Regions from separate parts of the Comamonas serinivorans genome, predicted to be linked through region 3. Evidence: predicted binding sites of a transcription regulator. Region 3 holds the regulator's gene; each other region holds the start of a gene.
What was found. The regulator sigma-54, encoded in region 3, starts transcription at its own class of promoters, with help from an activator protein. The targets are predictions, from matches to a motif close to TGGCANGNAANCTGCTTT.
Positions count from the first base shown of each region.

Region 1: a site for sigma-54 is predicted at 2,610-2,627, ahead of CCO03_RS00355 (P-II family nitrogen regulator). Genes of this name have one in related genera too.
Region 2: a site for sigma-54 is predicted at 1,604-1,621, ahead of CCO03_RS00840 (urease subunit gamma). Genes of this name have one in related genera too.
Region 4: a site for sigma-54 is predicted at 2,450-2,467, ahead of CCO03_RS09040 (circularly permuted type 2 ATP-grasp protein). Genes of this name have one in related genera too.

Region 1 is NZ_CP021455.1:83,983-88,191, reverse strand. It holds gene CCO03_RS00365 (SDR family NAD(P)-dependent oxidoreductase) at 1-346, shown strand, start outside; gene amt (ammonium transporter) at 477-2,147, opposite strand; gene CCO03_RS00355 (P-II family nitrogen regulator) at 2,223-2,561, opposite strand; gene CCO03_RS00350 (YifB family Mg chelatase-like AAA ATPase) at 2,942-4,209, shown strand, end outside.
Region 2 is NZ_CP021455.1:199,176-203,384, reverse strand. It holds gene CCO03_RS00845 (TonB-dependent receptor) at 1-1,439, opposite strand, end outside; gene CCO03_RS00840 (urease subunit gamma) at 1,631-1,933, shown strand; gene CCO03_RS00835 (HupE/UreJ family protein) at 2,117-2,731, shown strand; gene CCO03_RS00830 (urease subunit beta) at 2,754-3,059, shown strand; gene ureC (urease subunit alpha) at 3,061-4,209, shown strand, end outside.
Region 3 is NZ_CP021455.1:4,420,778-4,424,986, reverse strand. It holds gene CCO03_RS18925 (thiol:disulfide interchange protein DsbA/DsbL) at 1-60, shown strand, start outside; gene lptA (lipopolysaccharide transport periplasmic protein LptA) at 165-788, shown strand; gene lptB (LPS export ABC transporter ATP-binding protein) at 785-1,582, shown strand; gene CCO03_RS18910 (RNA polymerase factor sigma-54) at 1,594-3,174, shown strand; gene CCO03_RS18905 (porin) at 3,410-4,209, shown strand, end outside.
Region 4 is NZ_CP021455.1:2,105,867-2,110,075, forward strand. It holds gene CCO03_RS09035 (DNA internalization-related competence protein ComEC/Rec2) at 1-2,345, shown strand, start outside; gene CCO03_RS09040 (circularly permuted type 2 ATP-grasp protein) at 2,524-3,975, shown strand; gene CCO03_RS09045 (alpha-E domain-containing protein) at 4,101-4,209, shown strand, end outside.

The DNA.
Region 1 (4,209 bases), 190 kb from region 3:
CATCGTCAACCACTCGTCGGTGGCCGGCCTCAAGGGCTCGATCGGCCAGATCAACTACTCGGCCGCCAAGAGCGGCCAGCTGGGCATGACCATGGCCACGGCGCGCGAATTCGCGCGCTACGGCATCCGCTGCAACACCGTGTGCTTCGGTGTCATCGAAACGCCCATGACCGAAACCATCCGCGGCGACAAGTTCCGCGACGGCATGCTGGCCGGCATTCCGCTGGGCCGCTGGGCCCAGCCCGACGAGGTCACGCCCATGATCTGCTTCCTGCTGTCGGACGACGCCGGCTACATCACGGGCCAGTACATCGCCATCGATGGCGGCGTGCACATTTCGGTCTGACCCTCTGAAACGCAGTATGGGCTGATTGCCGTTTTCAAAACAACGATAATCAACCCATACTGCACATGAAAAAAGCGCCCGGCATGCCGGGCGCTTTGCGTTGGGATCAGGCCCTGAGGCCTGATGCCCATCAACGGGCGTACGCCGTTTCGCCGTGCGAGGAGATGTCCAGACCTTCGCGTTCGGCTTCTTCCGAGACGCGCAGGCCGACGGCCACGTCCGCGATCTTGAAGGCGATGTAGGCCACGATGCCCGACCAGACCATGGTGACCACCACGCTCACGATCTGGATCCACACCTGCTTGCCCATGTTGAAGGTGTCGGGCGTCAGGCCACCCGTGCCACCCAGGGCTTGCGAGGCGAACACGCCGGTCAGCACGGCACCGACGATGCCGCCCACGCCGTGGACACCGAACACGTCGAAGGCGTCGTCCACCTTCAGCATGCGCTTGAGGCCGTTCACACCCCACAGGCAGGCCACGCCGCCGATCAGGCCCATCACGATGGCGCCCATGGGGCCCACGAAACCGGCTGCCGGCGTGATGACCACCAGGCCACCCACGGCACCCGACACGGCGCCCAGCATCGAAGCCTTGCCCTTGAGCAGCGATTCACCCGCGACCCAGGAGATGGCGGCGGCGCCCGTGGCCACGATGGTGTTCACGAAGGCCAGGCCTGCACCGCCGTTGGCCGCACCGGCCGAGCCGGCGTTGAAGCCGAACCAGCCCACCCACAGCAGCGAGGCACCGACCATGGTCAGCGTCAGGCTGTGCGGCGCCATCGCTTCGCGGCCGAAGCCGATGCGCTTGCCCACCATGTAGGCGCCCACCAGGGCGGCCATGCCGGCGTTGATGTGCACCACGGTGCCGCCTGCGAAGTCCAGCGCGCCGTCGGCCGCCAGGATGCCGCCGCCCCACACCATGTGGGCCATGGGCACGTAGCTGAAGGTGAACCACAGCACCGAGAAGATCATCACGGCCGAGAAGCGCATGCGCTCGGCAAAGGCCCCCACGATCAGCGCAACCGTGATGGCGGCGAAGGTCGACTGGAAGGACACGAACACGTATTCAGGGATGGTGGCCAGCATGTGCGACAGGGTGTCGGGGGCGATGCCCTTCAGGAACACCTTGCTGAAGTCACCGAAGAACTTGCCTTCGCCCGAGAAGGCCAGCGAGTAGCCATAGATGACCCACAACAGCGTGATGGCCGAGAAGATCATGAAGACCTGCAGCAGCACCGACAGCATGTTCTTGCTGCGGCCCAGGCCACCGTAGAACAGCGCCAGGCCGGGGATGACCATCAGGATCACCAGCATGGTCGAGGTCAGCATCCAGGCGGTGTCGCCGGAATCGAGCTTGGGCGCATCCGCCGCGGCCTCGGCCGGTGCGGCAGCCGCTTCGGCGGCCGGCGCCTCGGCGGCGGCTGGGGCTGCCGCCAGGCTCATGCGCACGGCGCGCGCTTCGTCGGGGTTGCCGGCCTGGGCCACGGCATCGGGCTTTTGCAGCACGATGCGGGCTTCGGCCACACCGGCTGCCACCAGCGCGTCGCGCACGGCGATGGCGCGGTTCTTGGCCAGCTCGGCATTGGCGGCCGGGTCACCCGAGGTGTCGGTGAAGCCCGACAGCTGGACGGCGGCGCCTTCAACGGCCTTGAGGTGCTCGGCCACGGCCTGGACGGCCGTGTTCGCTTCGGCCGACAGCTCGGTCTTGCCGGTTTCGAACAGCACGCTGGCTTCGGGGAAGTCGGCCGCCATGGCCTTGCCCGAGAGGGCAGAAAGGGGCACCAGCAATGCCAGCAGCATTGCAAACAGTGAGAGGTATCGTCGCATTCGGTTGCTCCGTCTGACAGTCAATGGGGAAACTGGGGGTGGCAGGCGTCAGATGGCACTGGCGCCGGTTTCACCGGTGCGGATGCGCGTGACCTGTTCAAGCTCGAAAACGAAAATCTTGCCGTCGCCGATCTTCCCGGTGCGGGCGGCCGACTCGATGGCTTCGACGGCGCGGTCGAGCAGCTCGTCGTCCAGGGCGACTTCGATCTTGATCTTGGGCAGGAAATCGACCACGTACTCGGCCCCGCGGTACAGCTCGGTGTGGCCTTTCTGACGGCCGAAGCCCTTGACTTCGGTGACGGTGATGCCATTGACCCCGAGCTGCGACAAGGCTTCGCGAACCTCGTCGAGCTTGAAGGGTTTGATGACGGCAGAGATGAATTTCATGCAGCGGCTCCTTGATGTGCCGCAGGCTGGCGCGGCTCACCCAGGCCTCAAGCACGGATCGTGCCACCCGCATTCAGCCGGCGCCGCCAGGGGCCGCTCCGGCATCAGTATTCACGAAAGTAGCCTGAAAGGCGTAAGGACAAAGGCTGATACCACTGCTTACCAATGGCGGGGCGGTTGCGCGGCCTTGGCCCCGCCATGGTGCAGCCGCGCGGGCCGCGCCTTGCGCAACGCTGGTGCATGGTTAGCGTGCACCGTCATGGTGCGTTGCTGTATTCGGAGCCGAACGGCGGCCGATTTGCACTGTGTTGGTGCTTGCCTGCGGAAGCGTGTTCGGCCCGGCGACCTCATGCGAAGATGTGCCGCAGGGGGAACACACCATGAGCCTGGCCATCGTTCGCAGCCATGCCCAGCTGGGGCTGGAGGCGCCTGAAGTCACCGTTGAAGTGCACCTGGCCAATGGCTTGCCGAGTTTCACGCTGGTGGGCCTGGCCGACGTGGAGGTGAAGGAGGCGCGCGAGCGCGTGCGCAGCGCCCTGCAGAACAGCGGCCTGGCGTTTCCGCACAACAAGCGCATCACGGTCAACCTGGCCCCCGCCGACCTGCCCAAGGATTCGGGCCGGTTCGACCTGCCGATCGCGCTCGGCATCCTGGCGGCATCGGGGGCCATCGACCCGGTGCGGCTGGCCGACCATGCCTTCGCCGGCGAGCTGTCGCTGACGGGCGCCTTGCGGCCCGTGCGTGGGGCGCTCGCCATGGCCTTGCGCCTGCGTCGGCAGGAACAGGCCGGTGGCGCCGGCCTCGCGCTGGTGCTGCCGCTGGCGTCGGCCCACGAGGCGGCGCTGGTGCCGGGCCTGGCCGTGTGGGGCGCCGAGCACCTGCTCGATGTGGTGGCCAGCCTGGCCCCGGCCGGCGTGGGCGCCGCCGATCCCGTGGACGACGCTGCGACGCCCGGCCCCGCGTGGTCTGCGGGCGGGGCGGATCGCGGCGACGCACAGGCCACCCGCGAGGCGCAAGGCCTGCGCCGCATCGCGCACCAGGCCCCGGCCGTGCGCCGCGCCAGCCAGCCGGACCTGGCCGACGTCAAAGGCCAGGCCGGCGCTCGCCGTGCGCTCGAAATCGCGGCCGCGGGCCAGCATTCGCTGCTGCTCAGCGGTCCACCGGGTTCGGGCAAGTCCATGCTGGCGCATCGCTTTGCCGGCCTGCTGCCCGACATGAGCGTGGACGAAGCCCTTGAATCGGCGGCCGTCGCCAGCCTGGCCGGCCGTTTCACGCTGGAGGGGTGGTGCGTGCGCCCCACGCTCAGCCCCCATCACTCGGCCAGTGCCGTCGCCCTGGTGGGCGGGGGTTCGCCGCCACGGCCGGGCGAAATCTCGCTGGCGCACCAGGGCGTGCTGTTCCTGGACGAGTTGCCGGAGTTTCCGCGGTCTGCCCTCGAAGCCCTGCGCGAGCCCCTGGAAACCGGCCACATCGCCATCGCCCGCGCGGCCCAGCGCGCCGTGTTTCCGGCGCGTTTCCAACTCATCGCGGCCATGAACCCCTGTCCCTGCGGCTACCGCGGCTCCACCGTGCAGGCCTGCCGGTGCACCCCCGATCAGGTGCGGCGCTACCAGGCCCGGCTCAGCGGCCCGCTGCTCGACCGCATCGA
Region 2 (4,209 bases), 300 kb from region 3:
ACATTGGCCTCCAGGTCACGTGCACCCAGGGCGTACTTGGCAAAGTCACTGGGCAGGGCAAAGCCTTCCGACCAGTTGGCCCGCACGGCCAGGGCCGGGTTGACCTGAGCCAGCACGCCCAGCTTGGGGCTGAGGTGGCGCTTGTTCTGCATGCGCTCGCAGGGGTCGTCGCCAGCCTCGGGGCCCAGCAGGCGGCACTGGCCCGAGAAGTGGTCCCAGCGCAGGCCGGCCGTGGCCTGCAGCCAGTCGGTGGCCTGCCAGCTGGTCTGGCCGTAGGCGGCGGTGTTGGTCAGGCGGGTGCGGCGGTCGTTCAGCGCCGGCGCGGTGTGCTGACGCGCCACCAGTCCATCCCAGTAGCCATAGTCGGTGGACTCGCGCACCCGTTCGGCGCCCAGCATCCAGTCCAGCGCGCCACCGGCCAGCGTGGCTTTGCCGCTCAGGTTAGTGCCCAGACCGAAGACGCTGCGGTCGTAGCTTTCCTCGCGCTGCATCCAGCCGCCGCCACGCGGCCGGGTGAACCAGCGCGTGAAATCTTGCCGCGTGCCGTAGGCAAAGCCCAGCAGGTGGGTGTCGCCGCCCAGGTCGTGGTGGGCGTCGAGTCGCAGCGTCTTGAAGTGCTTGCGCGAGCCATCGTCCACCACATGGGGGTCCTGACCCTGGGGGTCGACGCGCCACTGGGCCTCGGTCAGGTAGCCGGGCGAATCGCCCTTGGCCTCGTGCCAACGGCCTGACAGGGCGATGTCGAAGCGGCTGTTGATGCGGTGGTTCCAGTAGCCGCTGAGCGTGCTGCGCGAGAAGTCGTCATCCGGCCGAGCGCCATCGCCCCGCACGTGCTGGGCCGCCAGGTTGATCTGGTCGCCCGACGCCAGCGTCTGCCCCAGCGCGAACTGGCCGTCGACCAGGCCATGTGAGCCGGCCGTGAAGCTGAGGTCTTTGTAGCTGCCACTGCGCCGGGTGCGCAACTCCACCAGACCGGCCCGGTTGTAGTTGCCTTGCAGCACCGAGGTGGGGCCGCGGTGCACGGCGGCCTGTTCCAGCTCCAGCGGCACCACCACGTTCAGGTCGAAGTAGCCGTCGGCGTGCGACATGGCCTCGTTGAGCGGGATGCCGTCGAGCGTGGCCGCGATGTCACCCCCATGGCCGCCGCCGGAGAAGCCACGCAGCACCACGCTGTTGGCCACGCCGTTGATCTGGTAGTTGCTCACGTGCATGCCAGGCACCTTGGTCCACAAGGCTTCAACCTCCTGCACCCCTTGCTCCCGCACGTCCTCGGCCTGCAAGGTGCTGACGGAGAACGGTTGATTCGCTCCCTCCAGCGCCTGTCCCTTGACGGTCACACCGGGCAAGGCCACGGACTCGTCCGCAGCCAACGCAGGCAAACTGACCAAGGCCAGCACCCAACAACTCACGGGACCGACCCACTGGGGGATTCGCAACATCTCACCTCTCAAGGACAAAGCCGAATCGCCGCAAATTCCATGCCATGCGCACCAAGGCGCCACCTTGAGCACTCAATCGGTGCACTCGTCGCCCTCTCATGCCCCAACAAGGATCTCTTGCATCGTTGTGGGGCATGCCATGCCGATGCCGCACCGGCCGCCACTGGCACAGCTATTGCTTCGATGAGGGCATGGAACTCACACCGCGTGAAAAAGACAAGCTGCTGATCTTCACGGCCGCCCTGCTGGCCGAGCGGCGCCTGGCGCGCGGGCTCAAGCTCAACTACCCCGAGGCCGTGGCCCTGATCAGCGCCTTCGTGATGGAGGGCGCCCGCGACGGCAAGACCGTGGCGCAGCTCATGAGCGAAGGCCGCACGGTGCTCACGCGCGCCGACGTGATGGACGGCATCGCCGAGATGATCCCGGACATCCAGGTCGAAGCCACCTTTCCCGATGGCACCAAGCTGGTGACCGTGCACGAGCCCATCGTCTGAGCGACGCGCCAGACACGCCACCGCCTCACAGCTCACCTCATTCACCAGGAGCAAGGCAGTATGAACCCATCGACGCTTTCAACGAAACGCCAACCTGGTGATACCCCATCCTTCAACGCGCCAGCCGCAACCCACACCGCCTGGTCCTGGTTGCGGGCGGCCCTGACCCCTTCTCGCACGCCCATGAAATCCAAAGACCTGCTGATCGCCATCGCCATCACCCTGGCCACCTTGCCGCTGGCGGCGCTGGCCCACGTCGGCGGCTTGCCGCACAGCCATGGTGCGTCTGACGGCTTTTGGCATGCGCTGGCGCATCCCTTCACCGGCCTGGACCACCTCGCGGCCATGCTGGCCGTGGGCGTGTGGAGCGCGCTGGCCTTTCCCTCGCTGCAGACCGCCTGGCGCGCGCCGGCCGCCTTCGTGGCGTTGCTGATGGTGGGCGCGCTGGTGGGCCTGAGCGGCCTGTGGGTGCCAGGGGTGGAGCCCATGATTGCCGCCTCGGTGTTGGTGCTGGGCTTGCTGGTGGCGGTTCGCCAGCGCATGCCCTGGGTGCTGGCCGCAGGTCTGGTCGGTGCGTTTGCGTTCTTCCATGGCGCGGCCCACGGCTACGAGCTGGCGGGTGACGCGGGCGCCGCCGCGTATGCAGCCCTGGCCGGTGTGGCCCTGGGCTCGGCCGCGCTGCACGGCGCTGGGCTCATGCTGGGCCATGCCGTGTTGCACCAACGCCCCTGGCTGGCCCGTTGGGGTGGCGGCGCCACGGCGGCGCTGGGCGTGTTCATGCTGACCCGCCTGGCCTGAGCAGGCCTGCACTGGAGCGACCATGATTCCTGGCGAGATGCTGATCGACGAGGGCGTGCACGCCCTGAACCCAGGGCGCCGCACCCTGACGCTGGTGGTGGTGAACGCCAGCTCACGGCCCATTCAGGTTGGCTCGCACTACCACTTCGCCGAGACCAACGGCGCGCTCGGCTTCGACCGCGATGCGGCGCGGGGCATGCGGCTCAACATCGCGTCCGGCACGGCCGTGCGCTTCGAGCCCGGCCAGCAGCGCACCGTGGAGCTGGTGGACTTCTCCGGCGACCGCACCGTGTACGGCTTTCGCGGCCTGATCCAAGGAAAACTCTGACATGGCGACCATTTCGCGCCGCGCCTACGCGGAGATCTTCGGCCCCACGACCGGCGACCGCGTGCGCCTGGCCGACACCGAGCTGCTGATCGAGGTCGAAGACGACTACACGCTGCGCGCCGGTGGCTATGGCGAAGAGGTCAAATTCGGCGGCGGCAAGACCATCCGCGACGGCATGGCCCAAAGCCAGCGCACGCGAGACGGCACAGGCAGCGGCCCGACGGCCGGTGGCGCCGTCGACTGCGTGCTGACCAACGCGCTGATCCTGGACCACTGGGGCATCGTCAAGGCGGACATCGGCATCAAGAATGGGCGCATCGCCGCCATCGGCAAGGCCGGCAACCCCGATGTGCAACCCGGCGTGGACATCGTGATCGGCCCGGGCACCGAGGTCATCGCGGCCGAGGGCAACATCGTCACGGCCGGCGGCATCGACAGCCACATCCACTTCATCTGCCCGCAGCAGATCGAGGAGGCCCTGGCCTCGGGCGTCACCACCATGCTGGGTGGCGGCACGGGGCCGGCCACGGGCACCTTCGCCACCACCTGCACCAGCGGGCCCTGGAATATCGAGCGCATGCTGCAGGCGGCAGACGCCTTCCCGATGAACCTGGGCTTTCTGGGCAAGGGCAACGCCAGCCTGCCCGCCGCGCTGCACGAGCAGATCGACGCCGGCGTGATCGGCCTGAAGCTGCACGAGGACTGGGGCACGACGCCGGCGGCGATCAGCAACTGCCTGGACGTGGCCGACGCCACCGACACGCAGGTGGCCATCCACTCGGACACGCTCAACGAATCGGGCTTCGTCGAGAACACCATCGCGGCGACCCAGGGCCGCGGCTTGTGCGCCTTCCACACCGAGGGTGCGGGGGGAGGCCACGCACCCGACATCCTGCGCGTGGTCGGCGAGGACAACTTCCTGCCCTCCTCGACCAACCCCACCATGCCGTACACCGTGAACACGCTGGACGAGCACGTGGACATGCTGATGGTCTGCCACCACCTGGACGCCGGCATCGCCGAAGACCTGGCCTTCGCCGAGTCGCGCATCCGCAAGGAAACCATCGCGGCCGAGGACGTGCTGCACGACCTGGGCGCGATCAGCATGATGAGCTCGGACAGCCAGGCCATGGGCCGGGTCGGCGAGGTC
Region 3 (4,209 bases):
GGGTTTGCAGGCATGCTGCAGGTGGCGGACACCCTGATTGCCCAGGAACGCAAGGCATAAGGCCGAGGCCGCAGTCTAGAGGCTGCAACCGACGAGCCCGCCTTGGCGGGCTTTTTCGCGCTCGCTACAATCAAAAATTGGTGAAAGCAAAAAACGTGCCTCATATGAAACCGATTCCTCGTCTGCTGGCGGCGCTCCTGTTGTCGGGCCTGGCCACGTTCGCGCAGGCCGAGCGTGCCGATCGCAGCAAGCCGATGAACATCGAGGCCGATGCGCTGACCTACGACGACAAGCAGAAGCTGTCGGTCTTCACGGGCAACGTGGTGCTGACCAAGGGCAGCATCATCATGCGGGGCGGCAAGCTCGAAGTGCGCCAGGACGACGCCGGCAACCAGTTCGGCGTGCTGTACGCAGCGGGCACCAAGCGCGCGTTCTTCCACCAAAAGCGCGAAGGGGTGGACGAGTACATGGAGGGCGAAGGCCGCACCATCCATTACGACAGCAAGGCCGACACCGTTCGCCTGGTGCAGCAGGCCGAAATCCGCCGCCTGATGGGCACGCGCGTGGCCGACACCATCACCGGCAGCGACATCCTCTACAACAACACCACCGAGGTGGTCACCGTCGATGGCGGCGTGCGCTCGGCCACCGACCAGGGCACCCCCGTGCCGGGCCGCCAGGGCCGCGTGCGCGCCGTGCTCACGCCGCAGACACCCGCGGGCGGCGCGCCAGCGCCGGGCTCGACGCCGCTGCAGCCCTCGGGCAGCCTGAACCAGGAGCGCCCATGAGCGGCCTGGCCGAGGCAGCCGGCGTGGCCGCTGCGCCCGCCGCCACGGACCGCCACAGCCGGCTGGACGTGCAGCACCTGCGCAAGGCCTATGGCAAGCGCACCGTGGTGCACGACGTGTCGCTGGCCGTGCGCTGCGGTGAGGTCGTCGGCCTGCTGGGCCCCAATGGCGCGGGCAAGACCACGTCGTTCTACATGATCGTCGGCCTGGTGCGGGCCGACGCCGGCGAGATCACCATCGACGGCCAGTCGGTGCAGCGCCAGGCCATGCACCTGCGCGCGCGCATGGGCCTGTCCTACCTGCCGCAAGAGGCCTCGATCTTCCGCAAGCTCACCGTGGCCGAGAACGTGCGCGCCGTGCTCGAGCTGCAGCGCGACGCCCACGGCAAACCGCTGAGCCGCGACGAGATCGAGTCGCGCCTGACCACGCTGCTGCAGGAGCTGCACGTGGAGCAGCTGCGCGACTCGCCCGCGCCGTCGCTCTCGGGGGGCGAGCGCCGCCGGGTCGAGATTGCCCGTGCGCTGGCCAGCCAGCCGCGCTTCATCCTGCTGGACGAGCCCTTTGCTGGCATCGACCCCATCGCCGTCATCGAGATCCAGCGCATCATCGCCTTCCTGAAGGCCCGCGGCATCGGCGTGCTCATCACCGACCACAACGTGCGCGAAACCCTGGGCATCTGCGACCACGCCTACATCATCAGCGAGGGCCGCGTGCTGGCCCAGGGCACGCCGGCTCAGATCGTCGACAACGCCGAGGTGCGGCGCGTGTACCTTGGCGAAAACTTCCGCATGTAAGCCGCGTCGCGATGAAGCAAGGCCTGTCGCTCCGTGTCTCGCAGCACCTGACGCTGACCCCGCAGCTGCAGCAGTCGATCCGGCTGTTGCAGCTGTCCACGTTGGAACTCGACCAGGAGGTCGAGCAGATGCTGGGGGACAACCCCTTCCTCGACCGTGAAGACGGCGAAGCGCCGCAGGAGGACTTCGGTCTGGCCCAGGCCGATGCCCACGTGAGCGTCGGGGACCGCATCAGCGAGCGCGCCAGCGAAACCGAGTCTGCCAGCGAGCGTCCGGACCGTGAGCCAGCCGGTGGTGATGACGAGTATGGGGCATCCTCCGGTGATACAGACAACGACGCTGGCGTGAACTGGGAGGGTGATGGCTCCAACGCCCTGTCGCCCGACGATGGCGAGTGGGGCGGCGATGCGCTGCCGCGCGGCGCTGGCGCCCCCGACGACGACGCGCTGGATGCGAGCGAGCGCACCGGCATGCACGAGTCGCTCTACGACACGCTGCACCGCCAGGCCCTGGCCCTGCACCTGTCCGACGTGGACCGCGCGGCGGTGTACTTCATCATCGAATCGCTGAACGAAGACGGCTACCTCGAAGAGTCCGTTGACGACCTGGCCGACGGCCTGCGGCCGACCGACGTGGACCAGCGCGACGAGCTGATCGACCGCCTGATGCTGGCGCTGCGCCTGGTGCAGGCCATGGAGCCCACCGGCGTGGGCGCGCGCGACCTCAGCGAATGCATGTGCCTGCAGCTCGACGCACTGCTGCAGGCCAACCCCGACGACGCCATCGCCACCGTGGCGCGCGACATCGTGCGCCACCCGATCGACCTGATCGCGCGCCGCGATGCGCGCAAGCTGTCGCAGCTGTGCGGCTTCAGCGAAACCACGGTGCGCACCGGCCTGGCCTGCATCAGCCGGCTCGAGCCCAAGCCCGGTCGCCGCTTCGTCAACGTCGAGCGCAACATCGTGGTGCCCGACGTCATCGTCTCGCGCATCGAGGGCAACGGCGCCAACCCGCGTTTTCGCGTGCGCCTGAACCAGGAGGTGATGCCCAAGCTGCGCGTGAACGACGTCTACGCCAATGCCCTGCGCGGCGGCAAGAGCGACTCGCACCAGGCCCTGCAACAACGGCTGCAAGAAGCGCGCTGGTTCATCAAGAACATCCAGCAGCGCTTCGACACCATCTTGCGCGTGTCGCAGGCCATCGTCGAGCGCCAGCGCAGCTTCTTCATCCATGGCGAGCTGGCCATGCAGCCACTGGTGCTGCGCGAAATCGCCGATGAGCTGGGCCTGCACGAATCGACCATCTCGCGCGTGACCACGGCCAAGTACATGGCCACGCCGTTCGGCACCTTCGAGCTGAAGTATTTCTTCGGCTCCGGGCTGGACACGGAGGCCGGTGGCAGCGCCTCGAGCACGGCGGTGCGGGCGCTCATCAAGCAGTTCATCGCCGAAGAAAACCCCAAGAAGCCGCTGTCGGACAACCAGATCTCCGAGATGCTCAAGGAGCAGGGCATCGACTGCGCGCGCCGCACGGTGGCCAAGTACCGCGAGGCCATGCGCATCCCCACGACCACATTGCGTCGAGCATTGTGAGGGGTATGGGGAAGTTTACGTTATCTTGACGGCCATTTCTGGCAAGTACTCCATAATCGTTTGCCTGGCTCTGCAACATTGCCAGAGCCATGGATGTGTTGCAGTGACCCCCATGTGACGGGCTGTTAGGGGCTTGGCACAGAGGTTGCTCGTATCACTGTGAACGTCGCAAGACTGCACCGAGGTGGTGCGAATTGCACCGTTTTGGATTTGGATTCACGCCACGAGGACTTTCATGAAACGCACCCATCTGCTCATCCCTGCACTGCTCCTGAGCTCGCCTTTCGCCATGGCCCAATCGTCGGTCACCTTGTACGGCCTGGCCGACCTGGGCCTGGGCAAGCTCGATGGCGCCAAGACCCAGATGCAGGGCAACACGGTGATGAACAACACCAACAGCCACATCGGCCTGCGCGGCGTGGAAGACCTGGGCGGCGGTCTGTCGGCCGGCTTCAACTTCGAGACCGAGCTCAACGCCGAGACCGGCGCGGGCGATGGCGGCTGGACGCGCCAGGCCAACGTCTGGCTGGGTGGCAACTGGGGCACGTTCAAGATGGGCCGCATGAACCACCCCTCGTTCTTCGGCTACCTGGCCTGGGAAGCGACCGGCAACGCCAACTACTCGGTGGTGGCCAACACCTACGGCATCGTGGGCGTGGGCGAACGCTCGAGCAGCATGTTCATGTACAGCACGCCCGACATGGGCGGCCTGCAGGGCAACCTGGGCTACGTTTTCAAGGCCGACAACGGCGGCGCCGCGCGCACCGACCTGAGCCTGACCTACGCCAACGGCCCCATCTCGGCCGGCTTCTCGGCCAACAAGACCAAGGGTGAGAAAGCCAACTGGGCCCTGGGCGGCAAGTACAACTTCGGCGCCTTCACGCTGAATGCTTCGTACAACGACACCCGCACCCTGGCCGTGGCGACCAAGCGCAGCGGTGTCAGCGTGGGGGGCACGGTGGCCTTCGGCGCTGCCAGCGTGACGCTGGACGTGACGCGTGACCTCAAGCACGAGCTGGGCAACGCCGATCTCAA
Region 4 (4,209 bases), 2.2 Mb from region 3:
CCAACCTGGACGGCAGCACCTGGCGCCTGACCGCGCGCGTGGCCGACCTGCCGGTGCGCACCGCCAGCGGCATGCGGTTGGTGCTGTGGGTGGAGCAGGCCACCCGCGAAGGCGACGCCCATCCCGCCAGCTTGCCTGCGCTGCCCATGCGGCTGCAGCTGCACGTGGCCGACCAGCCCTGGCCGGACGCGCCAGAGGCCGTGATGGCGCGCGTGCGGCAACTGCAAGGCCTACGCGCCCACGAAACCTGGGCCCTGTCGGCGCGGCTGCGGGTGCCGCGCGGCCTCATGAACCCGCATGGTTTCGACCAGGAGCTGTGGCTGTGGAGCCGGGGCATCGCCGCCACGGCCAGCCCCCTGTGGCAGGGCGAGGTCCCGCAGCAGGTGGCGGCGCCGACGGGCTGGACCCTGGCGGGCACGCGCGAGCGCGTGCGGCAGCAGATCGCCCAGGTGCTGCACGCGGCCGATCCGCGCAGCATGCAGCTGGTGACCGCGCTGACCATGGGAGACCAATCCAGCATCGCCGAGGGCGACTGGCAGGTGTTTCGCGACACCGGCGTGGCGCACCTGGTCAGCATCTCGGGCCTGCACATCACAGGGTTGGCGGCCTTGGCCATGGGCCTGGCGGCGGGCTGGTGGCGGCTCCAAGGCCGGCTGCTGCTGCACCTGCGGCCCGCCTGGCTGACGGCGCAGCGGCTGAGCCGGCAATCGTGGTCACGCTGGAGTGGGCTGGCGGTTGCGCTGGCTTACTCGGCGTTTTCGGGCTGGGGCATTCCGGCCCAGCGCACGGTGCTGATGCTGGCCGCCTGGTGCGTGTTGCGCGAGCTGGGCGTGCGCTGGCCCTGGTTGACCCAGGCGCTGTTGGTGATGGCCCTGGTCGTGGCGGTCGACCCCTGGGCGCTGCTGCAGGCGGGGTTCTGGCTCAGCTTTGTGGCGGTGGCCGTGCTGCTGCACATGACCACCCAGGCCGACGTGTCGACCAGCCAGTCGGCGAGTCCATCGGCCGGCGACTCGACCAGTGCGACCAGCGATTCGCCGCCCCGACCGGGCTGGCGCCGCCCGTGGGCCTGGCTGACGCGGGCCGGCTGGCAGTTGCTGCGTCTGCAACTGCTGCTGTTGGTGGCGCTGGCACCGCTCACGGCGAGCTGGTTTGGCCAGGTGTCGCTGGTGGGTGTGCTGGCCAACCTGGTGGCGGTGCCCTGGGTCACCTGGCTGATCACGCCGCTGTGCCTGTTGGGCCTGCTGTGGCCCATGGCCTGGCAATTGGCGGCGCTGGTGGCCGAGCCGTTGCTGGCCATCCTGCGTCAGATGGCGGCCTGGCCACAGGCCAGCTGGCAGGTCGAGGCAGCGCCCTGGCCCTGGATGGCGCTGGCGGCCGCTGGGGCCACGCTGTTCGTGGTGGTGCAGCGTGCACGGCAGGTCGTGTGGTGGCGCGTGCTGGCGGTGGCCTGGATGCTGCCCGCACTGTTTTGGCGCACGCCTCGGCCCGATTCCGGACAGTTCGAGGTGTTGGCGCTGGATGTGGGGCAGGGCAGCGCCATTGTGGTGCGCACGGCCCGGCACACCCTGCTGTACGACGCCGGCCCGCGCTACGGCCCCGTCACCGATGCCGGCGAGCGCGTGGTGCTGCCGCTGCTGAGGGCCCTGGGTGACCGCGTGGACCGGCTGGTGCTGAGCCATGCCGATGCAGACCACGCGGGTGGCGCCGAACGCGTGCTGCAGGCCCAGCCCCGGGCCGAGCTCTGGGGCAGCATGGCGCCCGACGACCCCTGGCCCGCGATGCGCCCCGGCTGGCAGCGCTGTGCGGCGGGTCAGCACTGGACCTGGGACGGTGTGCGTTTCGAGGTGCTGTTCCCCTCGGTGCACTGGGTGCCCAACGCCCACGCGCGCAACGAAGGCAGCTGCGTGCTGCGCGTGCTGGCCGCGCCGAACGCAGACCAGGCCGCCCCCACCGTGCTGCTGACGGGCGACATCGGCCAGCGCCAGGAGGCGGCCCTGGTGCGGGACCACGGCGGCGACCAGCCGCCGTTTGCGCGCCTGCAGGCGCAGCTGCTCATGGCGCCCCACCATGGCAGCGGGGGCAGCAGCAGCGAGGCGTTCCTGCAGGCGGTGCGGCCCGACTGGGTGCTGGTGCAGGCCGGCCATGGCAACCGCTTTGGCCATCCCGCACCCGCCATGCTGGGCCGCGCGCGGGCAGCGGGTGCCCAGGTGCGCGTGACCACCGGCTGTGGGGCCATGCAGTGGCGCAGCGCGGCGCCGCAGGTCGTGCGCTGCCAGCGCGAGCTCGACCGCCGCTATTGGCACGTCACCTCGCCCGTGGATGGCGGTGCGGGTGGGGCGCAGTAATGCCCGCTGTTTAAGAAAATTGAAACGGGTACGTGGCCATACTCGGCGCAGCCGAGCCGGCGCCGCGAGGCCCTGGCCGGTCTCGCAGACACCCGTGAACGCCCTGGCCTGGAACTTGCTGCGGATGCACTATCCTGTCACGGTCTGCCCAGGACTGGGGGCAACACAAGGAGGACCCATGAGTCGATTTGACGAGATGTACGAAGAACGGTTGGGCGCCAGCACGGAAACGGTGGTGCGCGGGCATTACGGCACCTACGACAAGTGGCTCGCCCGGCAGACCGATGACGCCCTGCGCGCTTGGCGCGACGAGGCCGAGGTGCTGTTTCGCAATGTCGGCATCACCTTCGCCGTCTACGGCGAAAAGGACAAGGACGGCTCGGGCACCGAGCGGCTCATCCCCTTCGACCTCATCCCGCGCATCATCCCCAGCACCGAATGGGCCGAACTCGAGCGCGGCCTGGTGCAGCGCGTCACGGCGCTGAACCGCTTCCTGCACGACGTCTACCACGACCAGGAGATCATCCGTGCCGGCCTGGTGCCGCTGGACCAGATCCAGCAGAACGCGCAGTTCCGCCCGGCGATGATGGGCATCGACGTGCCCAACGGCATCTACTCCCACATCAGCGGCATCGACGTGGTGCGCGCGGCCAACCCGGACGGCAGCGGCAGCTACTACGTGCTCGAAGACAACCTGCGCGTGCCCAGTGGCGTCAGCTACATGCTCGAAGACCGCAAGATGATGATGCGGCTGTTCCCCGAGCTGTTCGCCTCGCACCGCGTGGCGCCGGTGGCGCATTACCCCGACATGCTGCTGAACACCCTGCGCGACAGCGCGCCCAGCACCTCGGGCGAGCCCACGGTCGTGGTGCTGACGCCGGGCATGTACAACTCGGCCTACTTCGAGCACGCCTTTTTGGCGCAGCAGATGGGCGTGGAGCTGGTCGAAGGCCAGGACCTGTTCGTCAAGGACCAGCAGGTCTACATGCGCACCACGCGGGGCCCGGCGCGCGTGGACGTGATCTACCGCCGCATCGACGACGACTTCCTCGACCCCACGGTGTTCCGTCCTGGCTCCACGCTGGGCTGCGCCGGCCTCATCGACGCCTACCGCGCGGGCAACGTCACCATCTGCAACGCCATCGGCACCGGTGTGGCGGACGACAAGTCCATCTACCCCTACGTGCCGCGCATGATCGAGTTCTACCTCGGCGAGAAGCCCATCCTGAACAACGTGCCGACCTGGATGTGCCGCGAAAAGGACGACCTGCAGCACGTGCTGGCCAACCTGAAAGACCTGGTCGTCAAGGAGGTGCACGGCGCCGGCGGCTACGGCATGCTGATCGGGCCGGCCGCGAGCCAGTCCGAGATCGAGGCCTTCCGCGCGGCGCTGCTGGCCAACCCGGACAACTACATCGCGCAGCCCACGCTGTCGCTGTCGACCTGTCCCACCTTCGTCGAGAGCGGCGTGGCGCCCCGCCACATCGACCTGCGGCCCTTCGTGCTCAGCGGCAAGTCGGTGCAGATCGTGCCCGGCGGCCTCACGCGCGTGGCGCTGGCCGAGGGCTCGCTGGTGGTCAATTCCTCGCAGGGCGGCGGCACCAAGGACACCTGGATCCTGGAGGCCTGACCGAGAAGACGCCGGAATCGTCTGTTTTTGTTTGGGAGTATGGCCTGATTGCCGTTTTGACACGAACGGCACCACAAGCATACTGATGTTGAATGCACAGAGGCCTGGAAGGCCCGAGGATTGCCATGCTGTCTCGCACCGCCGATCACCTGTTCTGGATGGCCCGCTACATCGAGCGCGCCGAAAACACCGCCCGCATGCTCACCGTCAGCCTGGAAACCGCATTGCTGCCCC